4 regions of the Oceanobacillus kimchii X50 genome follow, and region 3 is predicted to be linked to each of the others. Evidence: riboswitches for the same ligand, from Rfam matches in the RefSeq annotation. Region 3 holds a riboswitch; each other region holds the start of a gene.
What was found. Region 3 has a riboswitch for S-adenosylmethionine ahead of C794_RS06945 (Fur-regulated basic protein FbpA). Riboswitches for the same ligand answer to the same signal wherever they lie in the genome.

Region 1: another riboswitch for S-adenosylmethionine. It lies ahead of C794_RS17135 (methionine ABC transporter ATP-binding protein); the one in region 3 lies ahead of C794_RS06945 (Fur-regulated basic protein FbpA).
Region 2: another riboswitch for S-adenosylmethionine. It lies ahead of C794_RS03810 (homocysteine S-methyltransferase family protein); the one in region 3 lies ahead of C794_RS06945 (Fur-regulated basic protein FbpA).
Region 4: another riboswitch for S-adenosylmethionine. It lies ahead of C794_RS16635 (LLM class flavin-dependent oxidoreductase); the one in region 3 lies ahead of C794_RS06945 (Fur-regulated basic protein FbpA).

What each region holds. Positions count from the first base shown of each region.
Region 1 covers NZ_CM001792.1:3,365,020-3,373,341, forward strand. Annotated here, with positions in the region: gene C794_RS17100 (SDR family NAD(P)-dependent oxidoreductase) at 1-296, shown strand, start outside; gene C794_RS17105 (S-adenosylmethionine:tRNA ribosyltransferase-isomerase) at 298-1,344, shown strand; gene C794_RS17110 (VOC family protein) at 1,357-1,716, shown strand; gene C794_RS17115 (GAF domain-containing sensor histidine kinase) at 1,759-2,904, shown strand; gene C794_RS17120 (response regulator) at 2,901-3,539, shown strand; gene C794_RS17125 (S66 family peptidase) at 3,721-4,755, shown strand; gene C794_RS17130 (YxcD family protein) at 5,018-5,317, shown strand; SAM riboswitch class I at 5,445-5,561, shown strand; gene C794_RS17135 (methionine ABC transporter ATP-binding protein) at 5,663-6,688, shown strand; gene C794_RS17140 (methionine ABC transporter permease) at 6,678-7,340, shown strand; gene C794_RS17145 (MetQ/NlpA family ABC transporter substrate-binding protein) at 7,367-8,230, shown strand; gene C794_RS17150 (M20 family metallopeptidase) at 8,257-8,322, shown strand, end outside.
Region 2 covers NZ_CM001792.1:680,002-688,323, reverse strand. Annotated here, with positions in the region: gene C794_RS03820 (ABC transporter permease) at 1-89, opposite strand, end outside; gene C794_RS03815 (aliphatic sulfonate ABC transporter substrate-binding protein) at 105-1,088, opposite strand; gene C794_RS03810 (homocysteine S-methyltransferase family protein) at 1,210-2,259, opposite strand; SAM riboswitch class I at 2,339-2,443, opposite strand; gene C794_RS03805 (DUF1801 domain-containing protein) at 2,664-3,092, shown strand; gene C794_RS03800 (thiolase family protein) at 3,094-4,278, opposite strand; gene C794_RS03795 (acyl-CoA dehydrogenase family protein) at 4,304-5,452, opposite strand; gene C794_RS03790 (ABC transporter substrate-binding protein) at 5,709-6,911, opposite strand; gene C794_RS03785 (ABC transporter ATP-binding protein) at 6,945-7,652, opposite strand; gene C794_RS03780 (ABC transporter ATP-binding protein) at 7,645-8,322, opposite strand, start outside.
Region 3 covers NZ_CM001792.1:1,301,132-1,309,453, reverse strand. Annotated here, with positions in the region: gene C794_RS06975 (DUF998 domain-containing protein) at 1-140, opposite strand, end outside; gene C794_RS06970 (ZinT family metal-binding protein) at 538-1,539, opposite strand; gene C794_RS06965 (HIT domain-containing protein) at 1,695-2,024, opposite strand; gene C794_RS06960 (class I SAM-dependent methyltransferase) at 2,052-2,771, opposite strand; gene C794_RS06955 (GNAT family N-acetyltransferase) at 2,785-3,303, opposite strand; gene C794_RS06950 (hypothetical protein) at 3,430-3,759, shown strand; gene C794_RS06945 (Fur-regulated basic protein FbpA) at 3,849-4,049, opposite strand; SAM riboswitch class I at 4,125-4,225, opposite strand; gene C794_RS06940 (HAD-IIIA family hydrolase) at 4,327-4,866, opposite strand; gene C794_RS06935 (hypothetical protein) at 4,863-5,162, opposite strand; gene C794_RS19770 (hypothetical protein) at 5,282-5,530, shown strand; gene C794_RS06925 (CynX/NimT family MFS transporter) at 5,730-6,941, shown strand; gene C794_RS20375 (IS3 family transposase) at 7,300-7,425, shown strand; gene C794_RS20670 (hypothetical protein) at 7,569-7,757, shown strand; gene C794_RS06920 (pectate lyase family protein) at 8,169-8,322, shown strand, end outside.
Region 4 covers NZ_CM001792.1:3,261,826-3,270,147, forward strand. Annotated here, with positions in the region: gene C794_RS16625 (MFS transporter) at 1-225, opposite strand, end outside; gene C794_RS16630 (ATP-grasp domain-containing protein) at 426-1,370, opposite strand; gene C794_RS16635 (LLM class flavin-dependent oxidoreductase) at 1,384-2,439, opposite strand; SAM riboswitch class I at 2,520-2,629, opposite strand; SAM riboswitch class I at 2,754-2,861, shown strand; gene ssuE (NADPH-dependent FMN reductase) at 2,954-3,505, shown strand; gene C794_RS16645 (superoxide dismutase family protein) at 3,707-4,291, opposite strand; gene C794_RS16650 (DoxX family protein) at 4,464-4,976, opposite strand; gene C794_RS16655 (ABC transporter ATP-binding protein) at 5,236-6,168, shown strand; gene C794_RS16660 (ABC transporter permease) at 6,161-7,372, shown strand; gene C794_RS16670 (flavodoxin family protein) at 8,120-8,322, shown strand, end outside.

The sequences.
Region 1 (8,322 bases), 1.8 Mb from region 3:
GAAACACCGGTTATAGCGGATGGGGAGCTTATGGAATATCTAAATTCGCAGTAGAAGGAATAACCCAGACGTGGGCTGATGAACTTAAAGAAACACCTATTCGGGTTAACATGGTAGATCCAGGAGAAATGGATACAGAAATGCATGACCTTGCAGTACCTAATTGTAAATACGAACTTGCTCAACCAGAAGATTGTACAGATGTATTTTTATATCTCGCTTCAGATGATGCCAGTAACATACATGGAGAGCGACTAGAAGCACAAACATTCGATTTTGCAAAAGGAGGAGAATAATATGCTTCCTCATGCTCCGCATTTCCATTTACCTGATGAAGCAAATGCTACAACACCACCAGAAAAAAGAGGTCTTCGACGTGATCAAGTACGTTTGCTTGCGCTTGATTCTAGCAATGGCTCTTATGAACACAGTTATTTTTATAACTTAGAAAACTATCTTTCTTCTGGTGATTTACTCGTTCTAAATAATAGTCGGACCATTCCACCTGTGTTAAAGGCTACATTATCTAACGGTAAAACGATCGAAGTCCGTTTAGCAAAACGTTTATCTAATAATGTATGGGAGGTGCTTGTCCCTATAGAAGCTTTGATTAATGAGCAGTTGTATTTTCGTGAAGGGTTAGTCGGAAAAATAATTGCATCCAAATTACAGTCTCCATTAAAACAGATAGAATTTAATCGAAGTGACATTGATTTATACAACTACTTCTATACGCACGGGGAACCTGTTCGCTACGAATATATTCATCACCCATGGTCATTAGATGCCTACCAGACTGCTTATGCTATACACCCTGGTTCTGTAGAAATGCCTTCAGCAGGGCGTGCTTTTAGTTGGGAAATGCTTTTCCGATTACAGAAAAAAGGTATCAACATCGCATTTCTCCAGTTGCATACAGGCCTTAGTTATTTATTAGACGATGCGTGGGATCATTCTCCAGATAATAACGAAGAGTTTTATTCGATACCAAAGGAAACTGTATCATTGATTGAGCAAACCCAAAGTCACAACAAACAAGTAATCGCAGTTGGCACGACGGTTGTACGTGCACTTGAAACAATGGCGCTAACCGGAGAATCAACCGGATGGACAAATTTATATATCCAACGTGACTTTCCTCGCAAACTTACAAATGGATTAATAACCGGCTTACACGAACCAAAATCTAGTCACTTAGAAATGCTAACCTCGTTTATTGGGGAGTCGTTGCTGTTAAATGCTTACGAACAAGCAATTAAAGAAGGCTATCTATGGCATGAGTTTGGAGATATGAATCTTATCTTACCAGAAAAACATCCTTATAGTTTACAAGCTCCCCTCTAGAGGTGATTAATAATGCAATTTCATCATATAGCTATTGAAGTTACTGATTTAGAAAGATCTCAGAAATTCTATCAATTGATGTTCGATTTGGATGTAGAACAGTATCTCACATTTATGGATGAACAAATCGTTTTTCTAAAAAGAAAGGAGTGGAGGTTAGAATTGATTCAACCCTCTTCTCCACCTTCCCACTCCCCACATGTTCATATCTGCTTTCAGGTTAATAACATGAAGGAAACAATCATTTATTTAAAATCGCTTCAAATAGTACCGATTGAAGGCCCTTATGAAATCTCAAATGGTTGGAAATCTATCTTCTATGAGGGACCAGATCAAGAAATTATCGAACTATTACAAATAAAAAACACGTAAAAAATGCTATACTAATAGAAAAAGGTAAGGATGGTCTATTTCATGTCTAGCAATCCATTAACAGAAGGAAGTATTCTTAAAGAGATAGCTGAATTGCTAAATGAAGGAACGGAGATAACACAAACATTGCATGAAGTTCTTGAGAAACTATTACAAGTCACTGGTTTCCAAATCGGGTGGATATTCCTTATAGATGAAAATGGAGATCAAAAAAACCCAAAATTAACCGCTAGCCATGCTCTTCCACCAGCACTTTCTGCAAACAACTGTTATCGGATGAAAAAGAAAAGTTGTTGGTGTGTCAATCGTTATCGAAAGGGAGAATTAACAAAAGCTAGTAACATTATTGAATGTCAACGAATTGAATCCGCTTTACGAGAAAACGACCCTAAAAATGATGGACTAACTCATCATGCAACCGTTCCTTTACAAGCAGGAAATGAACGATTCGGTATATTAAATGTCGGTTCTCCTAATAAAACCCACTTTCACAAGCAAGAACTAGCATTACTAGAGTCGATAGCCTATCAAATTGGAACTGCATTAAAACGAATTTATTTGACCCAAAAAGAACAAGATATTGCGCTTCATACGGAACGAACCCGCCTTGCACGTGACTTACATGATTCTGTTAATCAATTATTATTCTCATTAAGTTTAACTGCAAGAGCTGGTCAAGAAATGACAGCTCAACCAGAAGTAAAAGATACCTTTCAATATATACAAGATTTATCTCAAGAGGCCTTGAGCGAGATGCGTACATTCATAAAGCAGCTTCGTCCCCCTGCTTTAGAAAACGGTTTAATCTCTTCGTTCATTAATTATGCAAAAGTACTTGATTTACATATTCATACTAAGATGAGTGGAATCGAACCCATAGATCCACAAGTTGAAGAAGCTTTATGGAGAATTGGACAAGAAGCAATGGCCAACTGTAAAAAGCACTCTGGACAACAGGATATTTTCATTGAAATGAATACAGAAGGATCAAACATCATTCTTTCAATATCAGATAATGGCGCAGGTTTCTTTTATGATAAAGATTTTGAGATGCCTACCATGGGATTACGTAGTATGCAATCACGTGCAGAAGAAATAGGTGGCAAGTTTCAGCTTACATCAAAAGTCGGGATGGGAACTTTTATTCAAATTTCAATCCCACTATTAAAGGAGGAAAATCAAACTTGATTAAAGTATTGATAGCAGATGACCATCATGTAGTTCGACGTGGTCTAGTTATGTTTTTAAAAACACAACCTCCCATAAAAATTGTCGGTGAAGCTTCCAATGGACAGGAAGCAATTGAACTTACACAATCCCACAAGCCCGATATCATCCTAATGGATATAATGATGCCCGTTATGAACGGTATTGAGGCAACAAGGAAAATCCGGTCCTTATTTCCGGAAGTAAAAATATTGATGCTCACAAGCTTTTCAGAGCAAAATCATGTTATACCTGCGTTAGAAGCCGGTGCATCTGGATATCAACTAAAGGATATTCAACCAGATGATCTAATTAATAGTATTATTTCTCTGATGGATGGGCAAACTCAACTACATCCAAAAGTTACCAATCATTTAATGCCCGTCAATTCTATTCATCATCCTTCGTATCGTTTAAATACATTAACCAATCGCGAAACAGAAGTATTAAAAGAAATTGCTAAAGGGAAAAGTAATAAAGAAATCGCTATTTCATTATTTATTACAGAAAAGACAGTAAAAACGCATATAAATAAAATTTTATCGAAATTAGATCTTTCCGATCGCACACAGGCGGCGTTATTTGCTGTAAAGCACCAAGTCATTTCGAATGATTAATAAAAGTACAAGGTTGCTTCAAAAAAATAGCTCGCCTAACAGAGTGAAAGAAATTTATCGTCTTTCTTTGTAAAACAAATATGAATACGATATGTTATTAGAAAGTGAAACAAAACTTCATTCAATGGGGTATTAATACATTACATGCAAGAATCCCAAAATAAAAAGGAGTTGTATCCAAATGCTAATCAAACCACCAAAATTAAAAGCAGGAGATAAAGTTGCAACCATTTCCCTTTCATGGGGAGGTGCTGGTGAGGAGAATCTACAATGGCGTTATGACCAAGGAGTTAAACGTTTAGAAGAAGTATTTGGTTTACAAGTAATTCCTACTCCTAATAGTTTAAAAGGAGAAACATATCTTCATGAGCATCCAGAAGCACGTGCAAAAGATCTAATGGACGCTTTTGAAGATCCAGAAATAAAAGCAATTATTTCAAACATAGGCGGTGAAGATAGTATTCGCCTTTTACCCTATATTGAATTCGATGTAATTCATAAAAATCCTAAAATATTCTTAGGATATTCGGATACAACAATTTCTCATTTTTTCTGTTATAAGGCCGGGATATCTTCCTTTTATGGACCTGCTATCATGACGGATTTCGCTGAAAATGTTGAAATGGATCCATATACCATCAATCATATCCATAACACATTATTCTCGAACAATATAATTGGAGATATCGAACCACCAGAGCATTGGACAAGTGAGTTCCTAGAATGGAATATTAAAAATAAAGACACGAAAAGAACGACTTACCCTAATAAATCATATGAAATTTTACAAGGAGAAGGTATTGTCCAAGGACGATTAATTGGTGGATGTATCGACTCTATGGAAAGTATAAAAGGCACGAATCTTTGGCCAGAAATCCACCATTGGAAAAATTCAATATTATTTTTCGAAACTTCAGAAGAAGAGCCAAAACCAGAGCTTCTCGCTCGATGGTTACAAAATTATGCTACACAAGGAATACTTCAAAATGCGAATGGGATTATATTTGCGAAACCGCATGGAGAAACCTATTACAAGGAGTATAAAAAAGTAATTACAGATGTACTCAAAGAAAATGGTCTATCGAAACTACCAGTTCTTTATAATGTAAGTTTCGGGCATAGTGAACCGAAAGCAACACTCCCATATGGTCGCATGGCAGGAATTAACTGTAACCAAGCTACTTTCTCTATCATGGAAAGCGCTGTACAGGATTGAACGCTTCTCTCTTAAGTTGGGCTTCACTTTGCACTCGATTGAAGAGTATGTTTACTGTCGGAATACGATAAATTGTGAACCTTTATATACTAGTTCGGAAAATATTTCCTATTACTAAAAAATCGTTTCACTTCATAAATTTGACATAATTATAGTAAAATAAAGTGACCGACTTCATAGAAAAGGGAGCCTATGTGATGAGGAAGTTTGCAGAGAAGTTATTACTACAAAATCAACATCAAAATGAAGAGGAGCTTTGGAAGTGACGAAGCTAATCATTCCCGAGGAAGATATTATTCTTGCCGTATGTATATATATTGCTCGCCAACGCAAAATTGAGCCAGCTGAAGTGGAAGTTGAACTTTTTTATGATGATTATTCCGGTTTCTCTGCAGAAATAACCACAGTATATGGCAAGCAAGAAATTGTAACAAAACATATTATTTCTGCTCTACGTGAATGGATTAAAGAAAATTTACACGCAAATCCATATGCTGGACTCAAGCTTGATTTAAACCGGACAAATGGTATCTATGCAAGACTTCGTAGTGAAGATGAATAGTACAATTTCTTCATTTACTACACTCGGACTATTTATCAGAATAATTTTATTTTTAATACCATATTGACTTAATTTATTTTATCATCTAGAATTACTTTCAATATAACAACTAAATATTTTACGTTTTTTCTTATCCAGAGAGATTGAGGGATCAGGCCCTATGACATCTCGGCAGCGGATTCTTTATATTAAAGAATACTGTGCCAATTCCTGCAAATGCAAACCAGCATTTGGAAGATGAGAAACGATGGCTTCTACATATATACATATGGTTACGAATCCCTCATTTCTTGTCTTTCAAGAAATGAGGGATTTTTTATTTCATCACTTGGTGGGGGTTAAGACATGATTGAATTTCAGAATGTAACAAAAATATTTACACTTGGAAAAAGAAAAGTGGAAGCTGTAAAAGAAGTATCTATAACGGTTGAGAAAGGAGATATTTATGGAATCATCGGATTCAGTGGCGCAGGAAAAAGCACTTTGCTTCGATTGGTAAATATGCTCGAGCGTCCTACCGAAGGCTCGGTACACATCCAAGGAATAGATGTTGGAAAATTATCCGCCAAGCAATTGCGAGAGCGTAGAAGAAATATAGGAATGATTTTTCAGAACTTCAATTTATTCCAATCACGGACAGTCGCCGGAAATATTGCATATCCACTCAAACTTGCTGGTACATCAAAAAGTTCAGTAAATAAAAGAGTTACTGAACTGCTACAATTTGTTGGATTATCCGATAAAGCAAAAGATTATCCAGACCAGTTATCAGGTGGACAAAAACAACGTGTTGGGATTGCAAGGGCACTGGCTACATCACCCGATATTTTAATTTGTGATGAAGCGACTTCTGCTTTAGATCCAAATACAACATCAGATATCTTGAAACTATTAAAAAGAGTAAATCGAGATTTAGGTATAACCATTCTACTTATCACTCATGAAATGGGAGTTATTCAGTCAATATGTAACAAAGTGGCTGTGATGGAAGAAGGTAAAGTCATTGAGAGTGGAAATGTGTTTGATACTTTTACAAATCCTTCTCACGAAACAACAAAACGATTTATTCGTTCGGTTCAACAAGAACTTCCGTCTGAAAAAGTACTAAAAGAGTGGACGGAAGCTGGAGGAGGTAATCTTTATCGTGTTTTGTTCAAAGGTGAAAGAGCCACTGATCCCATCTTATCAAGTACAACACGCAAACATAACATCGACTTTAATATTGTATATGGATCCGTGCGTGAACTACAAGAAAAATTATTCGGAAATCTCATTGTCTCTTTTGAAGGAGATGAACAGCAAGTACAACTGGTTATTCATGAATTAGAAACGATTGTTGATATGGAGGAGGTGTATACACATGGGGGTTGATTGGAGTACATTTTGGCCACGAATTGTAGAGGCAACAGGAGAAACATTACTCATGGTCGCAGCAACATTATTTTTTGGTTCCATTCTAGGTATATGCATGGGTTTATTGCTATTTGTAACTCGTGAAAACAACATACTAGAAAACAAGATTATCTTTAACGTACTGAACTTTATTATTAATATCATTCGTCCAATCCCATTTATCATTTTTCTAGTAGCAATCTCACAAGTTACAAGACTCGTCATTGGTACCACAATAGGCACTGCTGCTGCAATTTTCCCAATGACAATTGTTGCTAGTTTTACCATTGCAAGAGTTGTAGAAAATAATCTTGTAAGTATTGACCCTGGAGTTATTGAAGCCGCTAAAGCCATGGGGGCCAGTCCAATAAAGATCATTTTCACTGTATTAATTCCAGAAGCGCTAGGACCATTAATCCTTGGACTTACATTTGTATCTATTTCGTTAATCGACTTCTCTGCTGTGGCAGGTACAGTTGGCGGCGGTGGTCTTGGACATATCGCGATGACATATGGATATCAGCGATTCGACGGCAGCGTTATGCTTGTGACTGTAATCATACTTATTGTTATGGTTCAGCTAGCTCAATGGCTTGGTAACACTATTTCCAAAAAAATTATGCGTCGTTAATTGACACCTATTAGGAGGAATTTCACATGAGAAAATCATTTATTTTACTAGCATTATTAAGTTTTATATTATTTTTGGCAGCTTGCGGAAGTGATGAGGCCAAAGCTGGAGATGAAGAAGTGACTGTAAAAATTGGAGTGAATGGTGCCGATGGAGTTCAATGGCCCCTTCTTAAAGAAAAAGCAGCAGAAGAAGGAATCAACATCGAACTTATCGAGTTTGCTGATTATACATTGCCGAACAACGCCTTAGCTCAGGGAGATATTGATATCAATGCTTTCCAACACATTGCTTTCTTAGGGCAATATGTGAAGGAAAGTGGTGAAGACATTGTTCCCATTGGATCTACTGTTCTTGCACCAATTGGATTATATTCCGAAAAGATCAGTGATGTTTCTGAATTGAAAGAAGGAGACAAAATTGCCATTCCAGATGATCCATCTAACCAAGCTCGCTCCTTGCGAGTACTAGAGAGCGCAGGCCTACTTACATTAAGTGATAATTTTGGAATGTTCGGTGACCCTTCGCAAATAGACGAGAACCCATTGAATTTAGAAATTATTCCGATGACGGCACAACAAACTGCCCATGTATTGCCAGATGTTGCTGCATCCGTAATCAACAATGGTGTAGCTGGTCAAGCAGGCTTTGAACCAGGTGAAGATCCTATTTATATTGAAGACGCAAATGGAGAGGCAACACACCCTTATGTCAATATTATCGCAACTCGAGCAGAAGACAAAGATAATGAAGTATACCAGCGTATCGTAGAACTTTATCAAGAAGAGGATATCGAACAAGCAATTAAAGATGATACAAACGGCGGTTCATTCTTAGTGAAATTAACGCAAGAACAGTTAGATAAAGCCTTTGAACAGTTAAAAAAATAACATTTATACCTGAGGAGGGAATAATTATGAGTATCGTTCAATCACATCAAGAAGCTATCTTTCAAAATATCGAGGATAATAAAGACAAATAT
Region 2 (8,322 bases), 620 kb from region 3:
ATCCAAATTACTTCATATGACAAAAATGATTTGTTTCTCTTAAACTTATTTTTATCCCAATTAATAACTTCTTCAGACACCTTAGACAAGACAGCCACCTCTAATTATTTATTTAGCTCTTCTATAAATGATGGTTGGACAAGTTCATTTACAACCTTCTCAATGTCCGTATCAGCTTCAATAACTTCTCCCTCTAGAAGAACCTCTGCTGAATTTCTTAACGTATCTCGATGCTCATCTCCAGGAATGGAATTGGAAAAATCATTCCTCTCTAAAGTCTGTTTCGCTACATCTAGTGACATCTCTGCTTCTTCAGATAAAATCTGTGCAGCTGCTTCTGGATTATCTATTGTCCACTCTCTTGCTTTTTCATACGCTTCAATCACAACATGAACATAATCTGGATATTCTTCTGCAAAATCTTCTCGCACGTTTAAAAAACCATATGTGTTAAATTCTTTATTTCGATAAAACAAGGTTGCATCAGATTCTAATTCGGCTCGAGCCATATGTGGATCTAGCCCCGCCCATGCATCTACGGAACCTTTAGACAAAGCAACCGCTCCATCACCATGTTGTAAATTGACAATTTCTAAGTCAGCCGCTGTTAATCCAGCTTCATTTAAAGCCCGTAGTAGAAAAATATATGGATCCGTACCTAACGTGGCAGCCACTTTTTTTCCTTTTAATTCTTCTACCGATTGGATTCCTGACTCAGAATCAGCAACTAAAGCTGTCCACTCTGGTTGAGAATAAATATATACATTTTGAATTGGAGAACCCTTGGCTTTAGAAACAAGCGCTGCAGATCCTGCAGAAGAACCAAAATCAATACTATCACTTGTTAAAAATTCTAAAGCCTTATTACTACCTTGACTTAGTACCCACTCCACACCTATTCCTTCATCTTCTAAGGCTTCTTCTAACCATCCTTGTTCTTTTAATACAAGGCTTGTTGGTGAATAATACGCATAATCTAACCGAATCTTATCAGGCTTTCCATCTGCTGCACTTGAATCAGATCCACATGCTGCTATTAAACTACTTATTATTATCACTAAAGCTATACTCATTAACTTACTTCTCATTAAATTCTCCTCCTTATAATTATTCAAATAAGATTACTTGGTTTTATAACAATGAGGTTCGTACTTCTCCAACTGTATCTAAATGAATAGTATAGGAGATTTAACATCAATATAAGATTTGTTATGCCTTAAATCGATAGCCTACATTATGTTCTTTTAATGTTTTATCTTTCCCAAACAAGAAATGCTTCTCCATATTAGGAGAATAGGGAGAATTAATGGTCTCCTTACCGACTGCCTCTGCAACAGCTCTAAGCATTGCTGGAGATGCTCCACAACATAACCCAATATAATTAACACCAATCCCCTTTGCTTCTTTTGCCCACTCTGCTAATTCATAACGGTTATGGTACAGTGGATCTAAAGCAGTTGGAAAAGTTGTTTCAGTAGGCAAATGGCAACTACAACCACCATCAGGTAAATTAAAAAATGTCGGATGCTCATCTGATGTACGATATGGAATGGGTAATGCTCCTACATAACCGTCTACATGCTTTCTAATTTTTGCAATATAAGGTTGCATCGTATCTGGACCTCGGAAACAATTCATTCCAACTACAAGTGCTCCCTTTTCCGATAATATTTTACAAGATTCCTCTACCGTATAGCCATCCCTTAAAATGTTTTCTCCCATTAACCCTAGTGTAATGACAGCTGGCAAGTCTTTTTTCAATATTTCTTCCAAAGCAATTTCTGCTTCTTCATGATAATAAAATGTTTCACCATTAATAAAATCAACATCTTCTTCTTTACTCCACTGAGCCATTTCAGCGAACATCTCTCTAACTTTAGATTTGCTTGATTCATCATAAGGGTCAAAGATATTTGTATTAGATATATTTCCTGCAACTAATGCTTCTTCCAATGGATGCTCTTTCGCTACTTCCTTTGCTAAACGAATAGCACTTCTATTCAATGGTTCTAATAATTTTTCCTTGCCAATAATGCGCATTTTTTCTCGATGTGCATTGTATGTAAATGCTAATACAACATCCGAACCAGCATTCATAAAATCACGATACGTTTGTTTTAAAGCATCCGGGTTCGCAAGTGCTACTTCTGGTACAAACGAACCTGCCTGTAAATACCCTCTCCTCTCTAATTCAAATAAATATCCTTCTCCTACTATTACCGTACCTTCTTGCAAACGTCTTTTTAAACTACGCTTCATCATAATCTCCTCCTTCATTATTTTTACAAACAAAAACCCTTCTTCTAAAAGTAAGAAGAAGGGTTAACCTACATTGTTCTTCTTATCTTTAAGGCATATAAGCCTATTGGAATTAGCACCATACCTTATAAGGCTGGTTGCTGAGACTTCATCGGGCCAATCCCTCCGTCTCTCTTGATAAGTCTAACTATATTTAATTTTTTAAAAATTAACTTTTTAATATCTTATATGATAACCATAAAATAATCAATAGGAAATTTAAATTATTCATTTATTATTTTTTAAATGATTTCCTAGTGAGTGATGCCGTGCCTGATAAAAAACTGCCAGTTGCAATCTAAATCAAAAATATATTGTAAATATTTGTTATACTATTATCAATCATAGGATTAGGAGTGATGAAAATGTATGAACTAAAAACAAAAGAAACAGAAAACAGTGTTATTCAATTCATCGAAAGTGTTGATCATCTTCAAAAGAAAGAAGATGCTTATAAACTATTAGATATATTTACCGAATCTACTGAGTATCCAGCAAAAATGTGGGGAACAAGTATTATTGGCTTTGGAAAATACAATTATAAATACGCTTCTGGCCACTCCGGAGAATTTTTAATAGTAGGATACTCTCCCAGAAAATCAAAAATTAGTCTCTATCTCGCAACAGATATTGTTCAAGATAGTGAATTAATGACAGCTTTAGGTAAATACACTACCGGAAAATCGTGTGTTTATATTAACAAACTCAGTGATATTAATCTTGATATCTTACGTCGTTTAATTAAACAATCACTTTTCCATATCAAATCAACTTATCCTGATACTGCAAAATAACTTAGCACTGTTCGATCAATATTGCCATTCCTTGGCCGCCACCAGCGCATAAAGTTGCTATACCATATTGCTGTTTTCTTTTTATTAGTTCATAGATTAATGTCGTAATTATCCGGGTGCCCGTAGCACCGACCGGATGACCTAACGCAATCGCCCCTCCATTAACATTTACTTTTTCATGATCCAAACCTAGTTCACGAATAACAGCAACGGATTGAGAAGCGAAAGCTTCATTCAATTCTAGTAAATCTATGTCTTGGATTGTTTTTTGATTTCGTTTAAGTAGTTGTTTGACTGCCGGTACTGGGCCAATTCCCATTATTTCAGGGGAAACACCCGCTGTACTCCAATCTACGATTCTTGCGAGTGGTTGCAAGCCAAGATGTTTGGCATGTGATTCTTTCATAATAACCAAAGCTGAGGCACCATCATTTCTGCCGCAAGCATTACCAGCAGTCACCGTCCCACCTGCTTCAAATACTGGATTAAGATTTGCTAGTTTCTCTAGAGATGTATCAAATCGAGGATATTCATCTACTTCAAATATAGATATCTGTTTCTTTTCCACAACCTCAATAGGAGCTATTTCATCTTTAAACCGTCCACTTTCTATAGCTTTTTTTGCTCTGCGCTGACTTTCTATCGCAAATGCATCTTGATCTTCTCTTGATATATTATATTTTCTAGCAACATTCTCAGCTGTAATACCCATAGATAGATTCTTACCATAGATTTCTTGAGGTTGTTGTCCTGCTTCTAAATTAGAATCGACAATGGTTGTTCGATCTCCTCCAAATCTAGTATTTCGTAAGTATATTGGAGAACGGCTCATACTCTCTGTCCCACCCGCTATGACAATATCAGCTTGATTACTAAGAATTTGTTGTACTCCAGATGTCACTGCCTGGATTCCAGATGCACATAATCTATTTACTGTAAAAGCAGTCACTTGTTCAGGGATACCCGCTCTTAGCGCTGCTACTCTAGCAATATTCGATGATTCCGTCGTTTGTCTTACTTCTCCTAAAATAACCTCATCTACGTGATCAGCTGGCATATAAACTCTTTGTAGCACTTCTTTAATCACATGACTTGCTAGATGACCAGAAGATACATTTTTCAATGATTTACCATATGCTCCAATTGGTGTTCTAGTTGCACTGACAATAACTATCGGATCGTCCATACCTATACCTCCCTACAACTTGCCCTTAGCTATAATGTTTCTTTAATTGTCCAGCAATAATATTCTTCTGAATTTCCGATGTTCCTTCATAAATTCGTGTAATTCGCGCATCTCTATAAAATCGTTCCACAGGAAAATCTGAAATATATCCAATCCCTCCATGAACTTGAACTGCTTTATCTGCTACTCGGTTGTATACTTCCGAACCATACAGTTTTAACATCGCTGCTTCCTTAATTACATTTTCTCCATTGTCAACCATCCATGCCACTTTATAAGTCAAAGCCCGTAATGCCTCTATCTCTACAGCCATTTCAGCTAACATGTGTGCAACTGCTTGGTGTTCAATAATCGACTTACCGAATTGTTTTCTTTCAATTGCATAAGTAGTCGACATATCTAATAACTTTTGGCTTGAACCTAAATTCCGAGCTGCCAAACCAGCACGACCATTGGTTAAAATTTTTAAGGCATTTACATACCCCTGACCTTCTTCACCTAGTAAATTTTCCGCAGGCACTTCACAATTCTCTAAAATTATTTCCGCTGAGTGAGAACCTCTCAGACCCATTTTTTCTTCAATCGCTCCTATATGAAATCCCGGAGCTCTCTTTTCTACAATAAAAGAAGAGATGCCTTTTGCTCCTTTCGTTGGATCTGTAACTGCCATCACAGTAAACACTTCTGCTTCTGTGGCATTGGTAATGTAATGTTTTATTCCATTTAATATATATTTATCTCCCTTTTTAACGGCAGAAGTTTTTAATGCACTTGCGTTCGATCCAGCTTCAGGTTCAGTTAGCGCAAATGCACCTAATTTTTCTCCACTTGCCATGGAAGGCAAGTATTTTTGCTTTTGTTCTTCATTCCCCATTTCCACTATTCCAACAGTACCAATTCCAGTATGAGCTCCGATTAGAGTCGTATATCCATTATGCGTTGCTCCAATTTCTTCATATAATGCACACTTTCCTATCATTCCAATCCCTATTCCACCGTAGTGTTCAGGGATACTTAAACCAAATAACCCCATTTCTTTTGATAATTCAATTATTCGTTCGGGGATTCTATTTTTTTGTTCAATATCATCAGCGACCTGCTCTACCTCTGTTTGAATAAAGTTTCGAACGTTTTCTTTTAAAGATTGAATGTTTTTATCTAATTCAAAGTTCAAACTGTATGACCTCCTATTGTTGCAAGTTTCAATGTACTATAGAAAAAAGCAAAGAGGCTGAGACAGGTATTTACTTAAACGAATGATATATAAAGAAAACTATCAGAAAAGAAATATACTCCGGTTGCTCATGCATAGGATGTCTGCACAGTCCTTCTCCCCCAAACCTTAATATTTCTTCTGCTTCTTCTAGTTATCGTTCGTTCTTTGAACAAAATCTCAACCTCTACTAGATGATTAATTCTTCGTAGATACTTTAATCAATTGGAATTCCTATTATTTCTCCATCTTCAACTGCACTAACTCTCGTAAGAATTTCGAATCCTCCATTTTCATCTATATTTGGAATGACATATACTTGTTTTTCTTCTGGTAACGCATCTAATCCAGCCTGTATATGCTCTCGAATTACAGTGGCATCCTCTACATTTCCTGCTGCTTTCATTGCTTCTACAAAAATATGCAAACTCACATAATGGAAACCAGCTTCTGATCCTGGTTCAATTCCGTGCTCTTCTGTATATTTCTCTACAAATGCTGGAACTCCAGGATAATCCGCTTCTACCAATGGCATGGTCCCAATTGCACCTTCTAGAACTTCATACGTTTCTGTAATTCGCTTCATTTCATCTAATTTTGCTTGGTCCATAATAATAAATCCACCTTCAAATCCAAGTTGTCTCGCTTGATTAACAACATTCGCTGTTGGTTCAGATGGTCCTCCTAGGAAAATTACATCAGGGTCTGACTCTAAGGCATTTGTCAATAATGTATAAAAATCCGTTTCTTTTGCAAAATCTACCGATGCCTCATGTACTACCTCTCCTCCTTGTTCCTCCCAATACGGAAGTAATTCATCAGCCCAATCTTGACCATACTGTGTTACTGGAGGAATCGCCGCTAATTTATTCCCAAACCGATCCATCGAATATTTTGTAAAAGGCTCGACATATCCATGATAACTAGGCGGAATTCTTACGGTTAATTCATTGCCTTGTTCCGTAATTGCAGGTTCACTAGAGTAAGCCCCAATAATAAAGTTTTCTTGTTCATTAAACACTTGTAGCGCTGCAATCCCCCCACTATGTGGAGCATAAATAATTGGTGTAGCATTTTCTTGCACTAATCGTTTTGCATTAGAAGCTGATTCATTTGGTAAATACTTATCATCAAGAGAAACAATATTTAACTTATATGTTTCACCATTAACCTCAAATCCTTCTTCATTAATTTCTTCTGCAGCCATCTCTAAACCATTTAAAGTATTTTCTCCATATAAAGCAGCAGAACCACTTAAAGGACCGGTATATCCAATGTTAACAACCTTCTCCTTTGTCTCCGCATTCGTACTAGAGTCCGTACTATTATTATTTGTTGTTGAACTACCATCAATGCACCCCGCTAAAACGACAATAACTAATAAGGAAATCAAACTTAAGAAAATTTTGTTTATTCTCATTATAATTCCTCCTATTTTTTAAATACAAAGGATTTAAGCCCCTATATAAGCCTTTCTAACTTCTTCGTTTGAAAGTAATTCTTCTTTTGAACCTTCTACTACAACCCCCCCGTTTTCAAAGACATATCCCTTATCAGCAATATTCAAAGCGGCATTTGCATTTTGTTCGGCTAGTAGAATAGTAGTTCCTTCCTGATTAATCTGTTGAATACTATCAAACATTTGCTCCACAATTAAAGGTGCTAACCCTATAGATGGTTCATCTAACAACATTAACTTAGGCTTCGCCATAAGTGCTCTGCCAATAGCTACCATCTGTTGTTGTCCTCCACTCAGTGAACCAGCCATATCATGGCGTTTCTCATATAATATTGGAAATAACTCATATACTTCCTTTATAGTCTGTTTAATTCTACTTTTTGTTTTCCGATGAATATAAGCTCCCATTATCAAGTTGTCATATACCGTCATTCGGGGGAATAACTTCCTGTCTTCCGCACATTGTACAATACCTGCTTGCACAATTTTATCTGGTGATTTTCCCTTCAACGCCACCCCTTCAAACTCAATTTCTCCAGAAGCTGTTTTTTTCAATCCACTTATCGAATGGAATACTGTACTCTTCCCAGCCCCGTTCGCCCCTAGTAATACAACAATTTCTCCCTGTTTAACTTGAATATTGATATTGTTTACAGCAGCATAATTTCCATATTTGACCGTAACTTTATTTAGCTTAAGCACTTGCACTCCCTCCTAAATAAGCACGAATCACTTCTTCATTCTGATTTATTTCATTTGGTGTGCCTTCAGCAATCTTTTCACCATAATTTAATACCATGATCTTGTCAGCTAATTCCATAATCATTTTCATCTTGTGTTCAATTAAACAAATAGTTATTCCTTGTTGCGCCATTTTTTTAATTAAAGCGGATAATTCTTCGGTTTCATCCGGATTAACTCCAGCTGTCGGTTCATCTAGAAATATAATTTCAGGATCTGTTGCTAATGCAAGTGCAAATGCTACTCTCTTTTTCTCTTCTTGCGATAAATTTGCAACAGGTACATCGGCTACACTGGATAAGCCAACAAAGGATATGACTTCTAGTGCTTTCTGATTTGAACGCTCTTGTTCTTGCTTTAACCGTTTTGTTCGAAAGATCGCATCCCACAAATTTGATTGGGTTCGTAAACTATGACCAACGACAACATTTTCAAAAACATTTGATTTTTCAAATAGATGTGTAGTTTGGAAAGTTCGTGCAACCCCTAATTCAGCTATCTTATTTGCTGGCAATGTAGAAATATCTTTGCCTTTAAACATCACTTGCCCTGAGGTAGGTTTGTAAACACCACTGATTAGGTTAAAAAATGTTGTTTTTCCAGCACCGTTTGGGCCAATAATTGCGTTTAT
Region 3 (8,322 bases):
CTCGTAACTCCCAAATCACTCATTGCATGATCCATCAAATTATACGGAGCGATGGAAGACATCACAAAAAAAGGTTCAATTACAAAATACATACAAGTAAGAATCCAACTTGTTATACCAACATTTTTAGAGATTTTCATTCCAATTACTCCTTATATTTATCCCGTTTGTTACAAGCAGAATATCCTAAGTTTTACTTAATAAAATTAAAGAGATCTGTTTGTTGTTAATCGGTACTAAGTATTATTTCTATATTCATATCCTATTTTCCTTTTATATTTTCATATGAATAAATTTAGTATGGATTATAGGAAATACTTGGCTTTGATTGTATTGGAAGACGACGACTCGTGGTCAGAAAAAAAGAGCTTGAAAATCCAGTAGGAAAAGTGGTTTTCTTTAACCTAGTTAGTTAAAGCCGTGCCTGCTAAAAAGCTGCCGTCTGCAAAGAAAATTAAACTGATCACCATTTAATATGAAATTGATTAAAAAAGAGAACCCAATTAATATCGGATTCTCTACTTGCTTGCAAATATATTAGTGTGCGATCATCTCATGAACGATATCTTCTTCACTCATTTCAGATGGATAGTATGTTGGCCAGTGTTCGACTTCTTCTAACAACGCTTGTCTGTCATCCCCCCAATAAAGGTGGAAATGTCCAGAATCAGTTGGGAATATTGAATGATCGCTAAATTGAATATAAGTTGGTAAGCCTTCAGACTCTTCATCTAGTTTAAATATAAATCTTACTCCTCGATTTCCTGCTTCATAATTTAAAATTTCATACCCATCATATTGGTACTCACCAGTTTGTTCTTCTTCTCCCTCAAAGAAAGTTACTTCATTACCATTAATGACAATTCTATTTACGTCAGTTACATAACCAGTTTCATAATAATCCTTGTATTCTTCTTCTGTCATGTCATCACTTTCTTCAGCTTTGTGTGCATAGACTTCATCTAGTGTACCATTTTGATGTAATGGATATACAGATTGCCAATCGCCTTCCCAGTCTCCTAAAGTACGATCTTCTACTTGTTCATCTTCAAAATAACCATTATAAATTTGTTCAGATTCTTCATCATGCGCATGACTATGTCCATGCCCGTGATCATCTATTACAACTTCTATAACTTCTGATTGAGCATAAGGTTCATGATTATCATTAAACAATACTGCTATAATTTGTTGTCCATCAGTTTCCGCATCACCAAAAAATTTCGTATCATCTAATTCTGGTACTGCTTCCCATTCATCACTGGATGAATCTCTTATGTACCAATGCCAATGATCAAATTCACTATCTTCTTCAAGCTCTGCAGTTAATTTGATTAAATCACCTGTATGATAATGATCAGATACTCCATTAATATTTACTTTTTCTGGTGCATCTCCAATCTCTACCTCATGATTATGATCATTTTCTTCTTCAGCATTTGCTCCTTCTTCGGAATTATCATCTGCTGATTGACAGCCCATTATAAATAGTAGACTTAGTAATAGAACACTAAATCTCTTTCCCCATATTTTTCTCATAATGATTCTCTCCTTTATTAAATCGTAACAGTTACGACTCGTAATGATTACGATTTAAATTATACATAGCAGTTATATGACCGTCAAGATAATTTTTAAATAAAATAAAAAAAGTCTCTACCTGAGACTTTCGTTTTTTTTAAACTAAACAATTATTATCTAAATTTCTTTCCAGATATTATATGCCAATGAAGGTGTTTTGAATCTTGATAATTACCTAGGTTTGTAATGACACGACACGCGCCATCTTCTTCCTTTACCATAGTTGCAACCTGCTTGATTACAAAAAACAACTCCAATAATAAATCATTATCTTTTTCTTCCAAAGAAAGAAGAGAGTCAATATGAACTTTCGGGATGGCAACTATATGAGTGGGCCAATATGGATTTGTATGATGGTACGCTAATACATTTTCTGTTTCCACGACCTTCTCCACTAACGTATTACCACTTAAAACTTCATCACAATAAAAATCTTCCATCATATACTCCCCCTCCATATTTTCTGATCATTATTTTGTACCATAGAAGATAAATGATGATGATTCTTCACTTGCCTCTTTTAATTCCCAATCTCCATAACATTTAACATCAGAAAATCCTGATTTTTCTAAGGCAACCTTTACTTCTTTTTGATTACGAAATCGCAATTGCAGTTTTTCACGTTGGATAACCTCTCCAGACTTAACACTTTTTACAGTTTCATAGAACGTAAATATTTGTTTTTCGTCCATTCCATCGTATTCGGTCCAAATTTCTAATTCTTCTCCTGTCTTAGGATGTGTTGCAACATCGGGTGTTTTATCTGCCATCCATTTTTTCCACACTTCAGCCTTTGGATTACGTGTATCAAATATGAAAGAACCGCCTTCTTTCAATGAACGAAAAACATCACTTGTTACTTGCTCCCAATCCACATCTGTAAGAAACACTTGCGCAACATTTGCAGTCATAATCACCACATCATATGTGTTTGTCTTTAGATCCCCACTATCTCCAATAATCCATTCAACTTGATTGGATGTTTGTTTCGTCTTAGCAAGCTCAATTGCTTCTTTATTTGGATCGATTGCGGTTATATCAAATCCTGCTTTAGCAAAATGTAAGGTGAGCCTTCCTGTTCCACAACCTAGATCAGCTAGATTTTTCCCTTTTATCTCTTTTAATAGGGAAAGAAAAAATGTATCGTCTTCACCAAACCTATTTAATTGATCATAAACTAGCGGAATCATATATTACCTCGCTTTACTGTCTTTTTAGTCTCTTACCGAAAATCACAAATGCTTTTCCATCTTCATTTGGATAAAATTGCTCTTTTACTAGTTCCCAATGCTGGTTCTTATAAAATTGTATAGCAGTCATATTATCTTGTTGTGTTGTCAAAATTGCTGTAGTTGTTTTGGCACCTTTTAACAGACTGTCTAATAATTCTCTTCCATATCCTAACTTTCGATAATATGAGTCCACGATTATTTCAACAACTTCATAGCAGTTGGAGAACCAATCTTGATACTCCTGTTGATTCAGATGATTAGCAATAAGATCATGGTAATATTGACCTTTCAATGAAAAATAACCATAAGCAAAACCAATTAACTTATTTTCTTCCGATAGAATCATATGCCCTTGAAAACCATCATAGTCCATATGTTTCTTTATTCGTTGGAATATCCCTTCAGAATCTTGTCTCCAAACTTTACTATATAATGTGGAAATTAAGTTAACATCCTCTTCACTATGTATTGATTTAAAGTTTATTTGCATACCAGTCACCTCCAACAGACTACACTCCATTTTATCATTCAATTCAGAAAAATACATAATTCTCATTCATTTAATAATATATAATATCAATTAGGGGTGTGATTGTATATGAAGATTTTTAGAATAATGATAAATTACATCAGTATAATATTTATGTTAGTATTTTCCAGTTCTTGTGATAGCACTTCTATTAATAACATTCGAAATGCCAAATTTAAAACTCAGGATAGCCTTATTGGAAATATACAGACGATAAACAATGATATTGCTATTGTTAAAGTAACTAAAGGGTCAATTTTAAATTCTGGAAATCAAGTAACTGTTGATTTATCTGTAGAAGAAGAAATTACTTTTGAAGTAAGTGATAAAGTTGAAGTCGGATTTACTGGAGAAGTCAGAGAGATTGGTCCGCCAGTCGGAATAGACACTATCTATGTAAAAGTAATTGATAATTAAGTAATTTGCTATGAGTAATACATTTGATGTAAAAATGGAATAAAAAAACCTCGCAAATGCGAGGATAAAGTTTGTATCAAAATATAAAGTTAAAAATTCTCCCAATGAATGGCACTTTTACCAGCATGTGGGTGATCATTAAATTGAAGCTTAAAGTATTCGTATTCTAACTCTGCGGTAGTAAGCTCATAAAGATGTTTGTTCCCTTTTTTAAAATGATTAGATGCAATTAATTTCTCAATTAATTCGTTTTTTCTTCTTTCTGATTCATCTTCATTCCAGAAAGCCATATTTAAATCCTCCTCTTCTATAAGTATGATCATGGCAAAGATAAGAAGAGAGAATTTGTATATTACGATAACCTCAACTTATCTTTCAAGCTAATGCTTGCAGGATTTAGCACAGACAGATGCACTCTGTTGCTGAGGTTTCAACGGGCCAGTCCCTCCACCTCTCTTGATAAGTATATTTTTATAAACTTAATTATAAACTCATTAATCCGATTTGTCTACTGCGATTTAATTCTGCAATCTATATATCATAAATTGATTTGTTTCATTCATTTTTCTATGATAGGTGATATCGATTACTAATCCAGTTTACTGCTTCTGTAAGATTCTCTGCAACAAAATCAAGTTCAATTTCTTTTAGTTTTTCAAAATGGTCATGAAGCGTTGACATTCCTGCCCCTGTTTTTACTAATATCTTTACTGAATTTGTTTTGGAAGCTGCTACCATATCACTCCATCTATCGCCAATTACAACACAGTTATTTAAATTTAACTGATATTTATAAGTAGCTTCTTTTAACATACCAGTACTAGGTTTTCGGCATTTACAGCCTTCTTTATGATGATGTGGACATAGAAATACATCATCAAAACCAAATCCCATTAATTCTTTATAGAAATCTTCTTTACTCGCCTCTCCCAATGAAATACCTGGTTGATTGGTAAATGAAAACACTTGAACAAATTGTTTAAGATAATCTATATTCTTTTTCGAATTCGTAAACAACTTAAAGTCATCTGGATAATGTACCTTATCATCTCCACCAATGGTTCCATCCCTATCTAAAAACACTGCTTCAAGCTTTTTGTTTATCATGACTCCCTCATCCCAAAAATGGAAGAAATATTTAAAGTAACCGTTAAAGCCAATAGTATTGCAGATATCAAAACTGTGCTACCTGAAACATCCATTAAAGCTGACCAATCCTGAATTTTCACGAGGTGATGCTGATAAAATAACTGAAAACATATTGCAATAGAACATGCACTTAGACTTACTAACATTAGAATAATTTTTTTCAATTTATGTTTATGTGTGGATAATAGATTGATAACGGGAAGAATTAATGCTATTATCCCTAATATTACACTTGCTAGATTCAATAGTGCCATTGCTAGTTTTCCCCCTTTTATTAAATAGACGTAGATTTATTTATAATAGACGCAAAATTTTAATAAATACTCAATTTAGATTATTGTAGAACTTTATAGCTATTTAAGGAGAGCCGAAAATGAAATTCACTTTAGAAATCATCCGGATACTCATAATTTTTGGTCTATTGGGATTTATTTTCAATAAAGCTATTATGTTTATCTATTCATCCATCGGTATTCAATTAGATAATTATTATGGAGGATTAATTGCTGGTATTGGTATCATTATTTCTATTTTTGTATTATATCGGAACAAATTACAATTCTCTGGATTTTATAAAAGTGATAAAAATTTAAATTTTCAAAAACAGTTAGTACTTTTTTAATATCAATTTCTATCATCATGTTAGTCATTGCCCCATACTTACCATAAGTTGTAATATGTGTTTGGTTACCTTTTGGATTAAATCCTTTAAAACTCAGAATAAATAATCAATAATTATTATCTTTCTCCTTATGATCAATTTATGTATAATTAACCTTTGATATATTAGCTAACGAAGATTAATCATAAGGAGAAACACCATGCAACGTATTTCAAATTCGACAAAACAGCGTTATTATACATTTCTATTAATTTTAGCGATTCTTTTCATAGCTTCAACACTACGGTCCCCCATCACTTCCGTTGGCCCATTAATTCCAATATTTAGAAATGAATTAGAGGTAACAAATGCCATGATCGGTTTAATTAACACATTACCTTTAATAGCATTTGGAATTTTTTCTTCATTTGTTCCTACTCTATCTAGAAAACTAGGAATGGAAATTACGTTATTAATGGCAATGGTAGTATTATCCATAGGTATATATATTCGATCAATTGGTGATATATCCATGTTGCTATTCGGCACACTGCTTCTGGGGATAGCAATATCGGTGGGAAATGTACTAATGCCAGGACTAATCAAATCAAGCTTCCCATATCGTATCGGACTTATGACTGGTATTTATTCTGTAACCATGAATTTATTTGGAGCGCTGGCTTCAGGAATATCTGTCCCTATTACTTCCTTTCCTTCATTGGATTGGCGCAACGCAATGCAAGTATGGAGCGTCATTTCCTTGATTGCCGTAATTATATTATTATTACGACTACCCATGATTCGTTCATCACGGAAAAAGGTGTTTGTAGATGTAAAGAGCCAACCTCCTACTGCATTATTCAAGTCGAAAATAGCTTGGGCAGTAACATTCTTTATGGGTTTTCAATCATTCATTCCGTATAGTCTGTTTACTTGGCTTCCAGATATCTTATTAGCAAAAGGATTTTCTGAAAGTGACGCAGGTTGGTTTATTGCAATTTTACAGATGGGAATTATTCCAACGACATTTGTCGCGCCAATCATTGCAGGGAAAATGAATGATCAACGAATAATTGGATGTATCGCAGGACTTCTATTTTTTAGTGGACTGTTTGGAATAACATTTACATCATCAACTAACTTAATTATAGCTTTCTTATTGTTAACTGGAGTCGGTGCCGGGACAGCATTTAGTTTAGCGATGATGTTTTTTGTTCTTCGTACAGAAACAGTGGCTCAATCTTCACAACTATCAAGTATGGCACAATCGGTCGGCTATATGGTCGCTGCACTTGGACCATTACTACTTGGTTTCATCTCAGAATGGACCAATGGATGGACTATTCCTTTGGTTATTTTAATGATTGTTGCTTTATGTATAGCAATACTCGGAACCATCGCGGGGAAAAACGAAAAGATTAAATTTGAATAAATAATGAATGGAACTACCTTCCTTTGAAGCGGAAGGTAGTTCTTTTACTTAAGCAAACGGATTATCACCCTACCAATCAATGAGCTACCAGATTTCCATGTAACGTCTAATTCCGGGCGCTCATCTTGTCTATTAGCTACCATTCTGCTTTGACCCTTCTGATTTCGGGCACTCATCTCGCTTATGAGGTACCTTATTTCTCTATTCCTTCTGATTCTGGGCGTTCATCTCGCCTATGAGTTACCATACTTTCCTGCACCCTCTAATTCCGGGCACTCATCTCGCCTATGAGGTACCTTTGGATAAGCTACACTAAATCGGACAGATAAAATGAGGGCTTGTAAACTTATATTAATAACTGAAGCATACTACTATGGACGGAGCTCATTTCACTTCTCTTGAACATCTTGTTCTTGAACTTAATGATTATTTTCATTGGTGTAATAACATTCGAATTCATGGAACGCTAGGTTATTTAAAGTGAAATTTAAACATCTCATCTACCCCTATAATTTTTTGTCCATTTTAGTGTTGACATACCAATGCTTATTTTTTCTTTGAAAAATACCTAGTATGTTTCTTACTATCTTAACTGTATATATACAAATTCTGTTTTGATCTTTTTGAATGTCGCTTCAGCCACCGCGTTGTCAAAGGGGGACAAATGTTAAAGGTGAAGAAATTACTGATTTTACAGGTGTAACTTACAAATCATCCACTAATGCAGTAGCATTACTTAGTACAGATGGTCAATATTATTTTAAATACTTCTTGAATAACGACTTCTTCAATGACCGTAATCAACGATTCTTTTAATTTTTCTCTCTTATTGGCCAATTAAAATAGCGGGTGTAAAACCCAATGAGACTGTGTCCAGAGTTAATTTATTCTCTCATTTTTATAATTAGTAAATTACTGTGAAAAAAAATATTAATCAAAGACAAAATCTATAATCATTGTATTAGATTCTCTAAAAATATACTTTCTATAACAAATAATAAATTTTAAAAAACGAGGTAATTAGCTATTTTTTATAGTAAATATAGTCTGTATTTATTGGATTTTATTTAGTATAAACTAACCAGAATGTTTAATATATGAATAAATGATTATTTTTAAGTAAGCGTTTTCGTGATAAGGTTTAGATATTATTTTAAAAAGGAGGGATGATGTAGGACTTTGTGGATAAGCAGACTAAATATAAAATCTTAAAAGGGTGTGGAAGAATTGATTAGAAAAAATGTAAAAATCTTTTTATTAAGTCTTATTGTTATATTGTCTTTAGGTTTGTCTTTTCAGTCTGTCTCTGCGAGTACTCCTGATTTCAGTATGACCGGGTTTGCTACATTTGATGGTGGCACAACCGGCGGTGAAGGAGGAG
Region 4 (8,322 bases), 1.9 Mb from region 3:
CCCTGCATAGGGACGAATCAGTAATGCTGAAAATGTAAATATACCAACAATAATACCGACCATTTGATCACTACCGCCAAGTTCTTTTACAAATAATGGAATCGTTGGTAATGTCATCTGGAATCCTAGGAAAATAAAAAAATTCGCTATCCAAATAAATAGAAAGTCCCTAGACCAAATTTTCTCTTTACCCAAGTCAGTTTTAGTATTTACTTCTTGCACCATAAAAAAACTTCCCTCTATGTTTAGTTAGATTACGATGTTATTATACAAGAATTTTTTAATAATTAAAATCAATCGACTCTCCTAATTTTAGAGTTACTAATTATTCGGTTTATGAAATATCTAACAAAAAAACGAGCAATCATTTTGTCTTGTTACCAAGATCCAAATCATTGCTCGTTATCTCTACATCTTCTCTTTTACTACTTAACTTTTAGTTGTTCTAATTCTCTTTCTAAAAATTTCGCAACTTCTAACATTCCGTAAGTTCCATAGTTTTCTTCTGCTTCTGAATTATAATTTGTGTTGGTATTAATATCGTACGTAAAAATATTTCCATTCGCATCTTCTATAAATTCGATTCCAGCGATTTGAATATCATTTGCTGCTAAAACTTTCTCGTATTGTTCTATTATTGGGTGATTAAATCCTTCCCGAACTTGAAATTTTGCAGGTTTTTCAGGTTCTTCTCCAGCTGGACAAAATAAGTCTTCCACAGAACAAGCATCTGCTGGACATAGCTCAAATCCTTCTGAAGTATCCACCTTCACAGCATATACAAATTTCCCATCTACAAACTCACAACGTGTAATATAAGATTCTGGAGATACAATATATTCTTGCAATAACGTTATACCATCTATCGGTTCTTCAAAATTACTACTATTCACATACGATTGAAGAGCTTGCGTTGATCGGAATAATTGTACACCTAATCCCTTTCCTGCTCGGTTATGCTTGGTAATAAAACTTTTTCCTTCAAATTGTTCTGCTGCTTTTAAGATATTCTCTTTTCCAACTGCTGCAGCTGTTTTTGGCGTTTTTACACCAAACCTCTCAAGTTCCAAGTATTGTTGAACTTTACTTACTTCCAATTGTAGGGCACGGCTACCATTAATAACCTTTCTTCCATGAAACTCTAACCACGCTAACACAGCATTTGTAAACTCTGGCGCAAAACGATTTCCTCTTGTATGAGAGGATGCGCTCATGCGATTATAAAATATTCCCTCTGGTGGTTCACTCAGTAAATCTATATGTCCTTCTTGAAGTAACCAATCTTCATAAGGAAGTTCTAAATCATTAAATCGTTTTATAAGATGTTCTGTCCATTCCATATTTTCATGTAAAACATAAATTTTACTCATTATCATGACTCCTTTAGTGTAACGTAGATGTCTTCTTTCTTAATTCTTCTACTTTCGGCATCACTTGCTTAGCAAATCGTTCCAACTCTTCCAATTGAGGGGAGCATTGTAGTAATAGCTGATCCAAACCAACTTTCTCATATTCTATTATTCTTTCTGCAATTTGTTCAGGTGTTCCTACAAGATTCGGACGTAACCCTCTGTTCGAAACAGAATAATCTTTTATTTGTAATTGTTGTTCTAATTGGGATTTAGAAGTAAAATCTTTCATTCCTGCATATCCTTTTTCGTCTTTTATTGATGTAATTCTTTCCAACTCTTGTAATGCTTCTTCCTCAGAGTCTCTACATATCACGTAGGCAGCCATACTAAATGATTGCAATGCTTCCTTATCGAGATTATTTCTCCGATTTTTCATATTACCTATTTTTTCTTGAATTTCTTCTACTGTTCCACCATGCATCACATATGCATCGCATAAAGTAGAAATTACTTGCTTCCCTTTTTCACTTTCTCCCCCAGCATATAGAATTGGATTCGGTTGTTGAATAGGTTTTGGTGCTAACTTCGTATTCTCTACCTGATAAAATTTCCCGTAGTAAGAGAAGGTACCTTCCGACCAAAGTCCTTTTAAAACCTCTAGGAATTCGATTGTTCTATCGTACCGCTCATCATGTTCAGTGAAGTCTCCACCATATTGTTTCGCTTCTTCTGACCACCATCCAGAAACAACATTTAGCGTGAATCTTCCTCCACTTAATTGGTCAATATTAGCAGCCATTTTCGCAATTACTGCTGGATTGTGATATATCGGTCTAACCGCTGTCATAATTTCAATTTTATTTGTTACAGCAGCTAACCCAGCTGCTGTTGTCCAAGCTTCTAAAGAATTCGCTTCTATCCCTTTAATATCATTTAAATATAATTCAGCAATTAATGTCGTATCATAGCCCCATTCCTCAGCATGCTGAATTACCTGTTTCGCATATTCAAACGTAGGAGGCATCTGCTCATCTTCTACATTACGAAGCCAACCTCCAAAAATCGGCAACCAAAAACCATACTTCATTTTCATCCCCCATGTCTATAGTTGTAATAATACTAAAAAAGCCCTTTCCTTAGATAAGAAAAGAGCTCTGTCACCGTCTTCTCTTATCTACCAAGCATAAAAATGCTTGATGGATTTGGCACAGTATTCAAACTAGAACCTGTTGCCGAGGCTTCTGTGGGCCATGTCCCTCCACCTCTCAGGATAAGATATTTCATTATTTAGTTTGTTTCAACGATAATAATACAAGCTGATAGAATTGTCAATTAAATTTCCTCACAAAACAAAGTTGACTTATCGGGATTGATATATTAGAATATATAAAAAATTAATACATCTTATCAAGAGAAGCCGAGGGACCTGGCCCGTTGACGCTTCAGCAACCTCTAATTTCATTAGAAAGGTGCTACCTCCAGCAAGTTATATTTCTTGAAAGATAAGAGCCCAGATTAAAAAAAATCCGCGACGCTCTTATTTGTTAAGCTTATCGCGGGTTTTCTTATATTCTAATTTATTTTCAAAGGAGATAGGTAAAATGAACAACATTGTGACATTGTCCGGCAGCCCCTCCGAACTATCTAGGTCAGAAAAGGTCTTACATTATTTAGGTGATCAACTAATCCAACAGAAATTTTCTGTAACCCATATTTCTGTTAAAGATGTGCCGTATGAAGATTTATTTACAGGGAATTTTCAAAGTGCGGCTATTAAGAATATAACCCAAAAAATCCAAGTGGCAGATGGTGTCATCGTTGGTTCTCCTGTCTATAAAGGAGCATATTCGGGTGTTTTGAAAGCTTTAATTGATCTATTGCCCCAGGATGCACTTAAACACACACCAGTCTTACCAATTATGACAGGGGGCAGCCCTGCACATTTATTAGCGGTTGAGTACACATTAAAACCTGTTCTCGCAACTTTAAAAGCACATAACCTCAAAGGATTATATTTTTTAGATGAACAAATAGATAAACAACACGAAATCCCTATTATCGATAATAATATCTTACAACGAGCAAAGAAACAGGTGGACTATTTTGCACAAATGGTTGAAGGAACTTCGACACAAGCATTAACAACTTATTGAGGAGACTTTAATCAATGAATAAACGAATTTCTTTAACGTTTTTGATACGATGTATCAATACTGGTCTATGGAGACATACCCAGGACCAATCTCATATATACAAATACAGTCTTCCACCAAACACAATTATAATAAAGTAGAAAAGAGACTAGGAACATTTATTCTTTGTCCTAGTCTCTTAAAGTTTAAGAATGGAATTAATTATTCTCCTATTACACCACACGCAATACGATCTCCTGCGTCACCAGATGGTTGAGACCTATAATCATCTGGACCGGAATGAATCATTAATGAGGTTCCTTGCTCTGTATACAATGTATTCTCCGTATCAGCTTGTAAAGTCACCATTGGAGCATCAACTTCTGCCTGAACGGTTCCGTCTTCATTTACGGTGATGTTCTCTAAATCACCTGCATGAGGTCCTTCTGGATGATTAAATCCGTGCTTAGCATTTGTTGGGTTATAATGCGAGCCAGCTGATTCAAAATCTGGCAATTCACATTTACCTACTTCATGAATATGAAAACCATGTTCTCCTGCTGGTAAATCTTCACCCTCTAATGAAATATGAACTCCTTCTTCACCTTCTGTTAATGTAGCTGTTCCAACAACTTGTCCTTCGTTATTTTCTAGTGAGACTAAAACCTCTTCCTCTGCAGTTGCATTCGATTCTACTGCTTCCTCACCCTTATCCTGATTTTCTTGCCCTGTTTGATCATCGTTACATGCTATCAGTAACAGGGTAATTAACATAAACGACAATACATATACCCATTGTTTTTTCACTATGTTTACTCCTTTCGTTGAAGATATGAATATATAATTATTACCTATATCTATCATTCACAACTTAGCTTAGATTTAAACGCGAAATTTGGCATAATATGTAATTGTAAAATCCATTATAATTATTTAAAAAACTCCCAAACTATTCGTTTGGGAGTTTTAGATTCCTATTTTAAGCAGCTACTGTTGTTTTATTTTGTTTCTGTTTTCTATTTTTCCAAGTTTGTTTCATATATGGCATTACCCAACGATCTAATCCGTATTTACCAGCATTTGCTCCAGCTACGATGATGAAGATTGTCAGTAACACCATCTGTGCATTGGTGCTGACTGTTCCACTAAATAAGAATGCGAAGTTCATGGTGATACCCATTAAAGCAGCGAAGTTTGTGAATAATCCAAGAATTAATGCTATACCTACTAATACTTCTCCCCACATTACTAAAACTGTAAATAAATCGGCATTTGGTAGAGCAACTGCTTCTAAAAAGGCACCCCACCAAGCTTGAACTGTTGGATGTTCACCACCAGTTTGAGCAACAGCTCCTTGCAAGAATCCACTCGCATCAAATTCTCCCCCCATTAATTTACCTAAACCACTGGTTAACCAAACATAACCTATATACACTCGAATAATTGTCCATAACCCTGCAGCTACTTTATGATTTCTAATAAAATTCATCATTGCCTTTTCACTCCTTATTTGGAATTAAATGAATTAATAACATTTGTTCAACATTTCACATATTGTTTTATAGGATATCCTTATCACACTTTTATAATAGCACCTTCTTGTTATTGGAACCACATTTTGTGAATGTTTTCACATATTAGTAACAAAGTAGTGAATACTTTTTGAACAATTAAAATTAAATTGAAACTTTTCACATAAGTAAAGCGTACTTATACTATCGATGAATAAATTCAATCAAGGAGGTAATTGAATGGAGCCTTTATTACATGTTCATAACTTGAAAAAGTCTTTTAAAGATAAACAAGCTTTAAAAGGAATTTCATTCGAAGTTCACCGTGGTGAAATCATGGCTATTCTTGGTCCTAATGGTGCAGGAAAATCTACTACAATTCGTAATATTATGGGAATTATGTACCCTGATAGTGGAACTGTTCAGTTTAATTATAATGGGAAAGGAATACCTAAAAATAAAATCGGATATTTACCTGAAGAGAGAGGATTGTACAAAAATGTAAAAGTCATGGATATTCTATTATATTTAGCAGATTTAAAGGATTATCCAATTCAACAAGCAAAAGAAAGAGTACTTTATTACTTAAAAAAATTTGATTTAGAAGGAAAAGAAAATGTATCTATAGAAGAATTGTCCAAGGGGATGGGACAAAAAGTACAATTCATTGGTTCAATTATCCATGAACCTGATTTATTAATTTTAGATGAACCTTTTTCAGGATTGGATCCGGTCAGTCAGGACATTTTTAAAGACGAGATCTCACAACTTGCCGCTAACGGAACAGCAATCTTACTTTCCTCTCACCAAATGAATTTGGTAGAAGAAATGTGTGATCGATTGTTTATGATCCAAAACGGACAAAAAGTAATATATGGTACATTAGATGATGTGAAAAAACAATATGCTAACTTTAAATGTACAATTTCAGGGAAAAATAGCACTGAACAGCTACAAACAATTCCTAACGTTGACCGAATTGAACAAAATGGAGATACGACTATTCTCCATCTTAATCAAGATGTAAATCCACCTCTTTGGTTACGTCAATTACCTGAGGATTTACATATTTCAGAACTGAAGCTTAATCGTATCTCACTCCACGAGATATTTATTGATATCGCTACCAACCAACATCTAATAAAGAAAGGAGAAGGTGAGATTTATGTATAATGCTTGGAAAGTTGCCAAATGGGAAATAAAACGTAATCTAAAGAATAAAACATTTGTGATTGGTCTATTTATCTCTCCTCTTTTACTTCTTTTATTTTATTTCATCGGTAGTCTATTTTCAGATTCAAATGAATCCGAACAAATGACAGTATATGTAAATGATCAAATGGAAGTATTTTCAGAGTTTGAAAACATTGTAGATCAGCAAGGATTGGATTGGCAGATAGAATCTACAGATGTAAGTCAAGCAGAACTAGATGAAGTCGAAGAGGATAATACTGCATATCTGTTTATTTTTGAAGATGCAATACAGTCAGGTTTTGTCCCAATGCATTTAAGCGAAGATATTGATCCTGCTTTTATTGGCCAAGTCCAATCGTTAAGTGCTCCGCTCCAAGCAATGAGAGCTACAGACTCTGGACTCTCTAATCAAGAAGCTGAGCAGTTATTACAACCAGTTGTCTTTATAGATGAGACAACGATTGATGCAAATGAAGAATCGGAAGCAATGGCGGATACCCTTCAACAAATCGTACCAGGTATTTTCGCAGGAGTAATTATGCTTTCCATTGTGTTTACTGGAATGGCGATTTTCCAAAGCGCTTCGCAAGAAAAGAAGGATAAAATCGCAGAAATCATTTTATCTTCATTAACTCCATCAGAACTTATGCAAGGAAAAATTATTGGTTACTTTGTACTTGGATTAATTCAAGTTGTCGTATTTATTGGTATCATTCTTCCAGTTGCTGTATGGCAACTCGATATTCCTCTTTTGGAGTATATATTCGTACCTGAAACCATCCTATTAGTATTTATTGCTCTATTAAGCTATTTAATGTTTGCTGCTATTTTTGTAGGAATTGGTGCAACAATGGCTGATGTCTCTACCGCTGGAAACTTCCAGGGCATGGTAATGATGCTTCCATTCTTACCATTCATTTTAGCCGGTCCAGTCATCAGTGATCCAAATGGGATTGTCGCAACTGTAAGTACGTATATACCTTTTACTTCTCCTGGGGTACTACTGTTACGGCTTACCTTTTTAGAAGAGTGGCCATGGATAGAAATTATAATTGCATTAGCCATTTTAATTGTGAGCATTATTATATTTATGAAGCTAGCAGGTAAAATCTTTCAAGTTGGTATTCTTATGTATGGTAAGAATGCAACGCCTAAAGAAATTTGGAAATGGATACGAGCGTAAAATAAAAAGTGTGAGTGATTTCCATAGGGACAGTCTCATCTATTCCCTGCTGGATTCACTCACATTTACATTTTCATAGTAATGAATTTTAAAAGTGCAAGATATAGATAGTAAAAATTATTCTGAATGATCAACAAATAGTTCTCCTATTTGCTCGCGTTTTTCTTGTGCTTTAGCGTGGAGAGGTGAATTGCGGATATTTGATTCAATTTCCTGATACTGTTCCTTCGACGTATAAGCTCAAATAGCTGTTATTTCTGTTTGCTTTTCATTCACCCACCTACCGATTAACTTACTTCCGTGTTCTAACTGATTAGGCAGTAAATATTTGTGAAAAAAATTATTAAAAACAGCTAAATTTTCGGATTTGATTTTGTATGTTTTCTTACGATAAATTATTTCCATTCACCTTTCTTTCATTTTATATGGAGTCGATACATATACTGCATATAAGAAAAATTAGAGCAAACCTTGCTAGCTAAGACTTTTCCTTGAAGCAACAAGGCTGAGACAAAAGTATAGATACGAGATCAGTAGGAGCAATTAACATTTTCCACAAGCATAAGTTTATCTAAGTCTTTGTCTGTTGACGCCTTGCCAATCGCTCACAATTCTTTTAAAACAGAATTATACGATGTTAACTTAGGTACGAGGTGCTTAAAACTGGACAAAGATATTACTCTAAAACAGCAGTCTATTTACACAAATTTATACCAAAAGACATTTCCCTTAATGAGGAGGATATACATGAGTGTAATTGTTTTTCACGGTTCAACAAGGGAGCATGGAAATACAGAATTATTAACCTATCGTGCTGTCCCAAAGGAAGTAGGTACACATATATATTTACGAGAGTACCAAATCGAGCCAATTGTTGATCAGCGCCATGATGAAGAAGGATTTGATAAAATAGAAGACGATCATCAATTACTGATTGATCAATTGTTGCA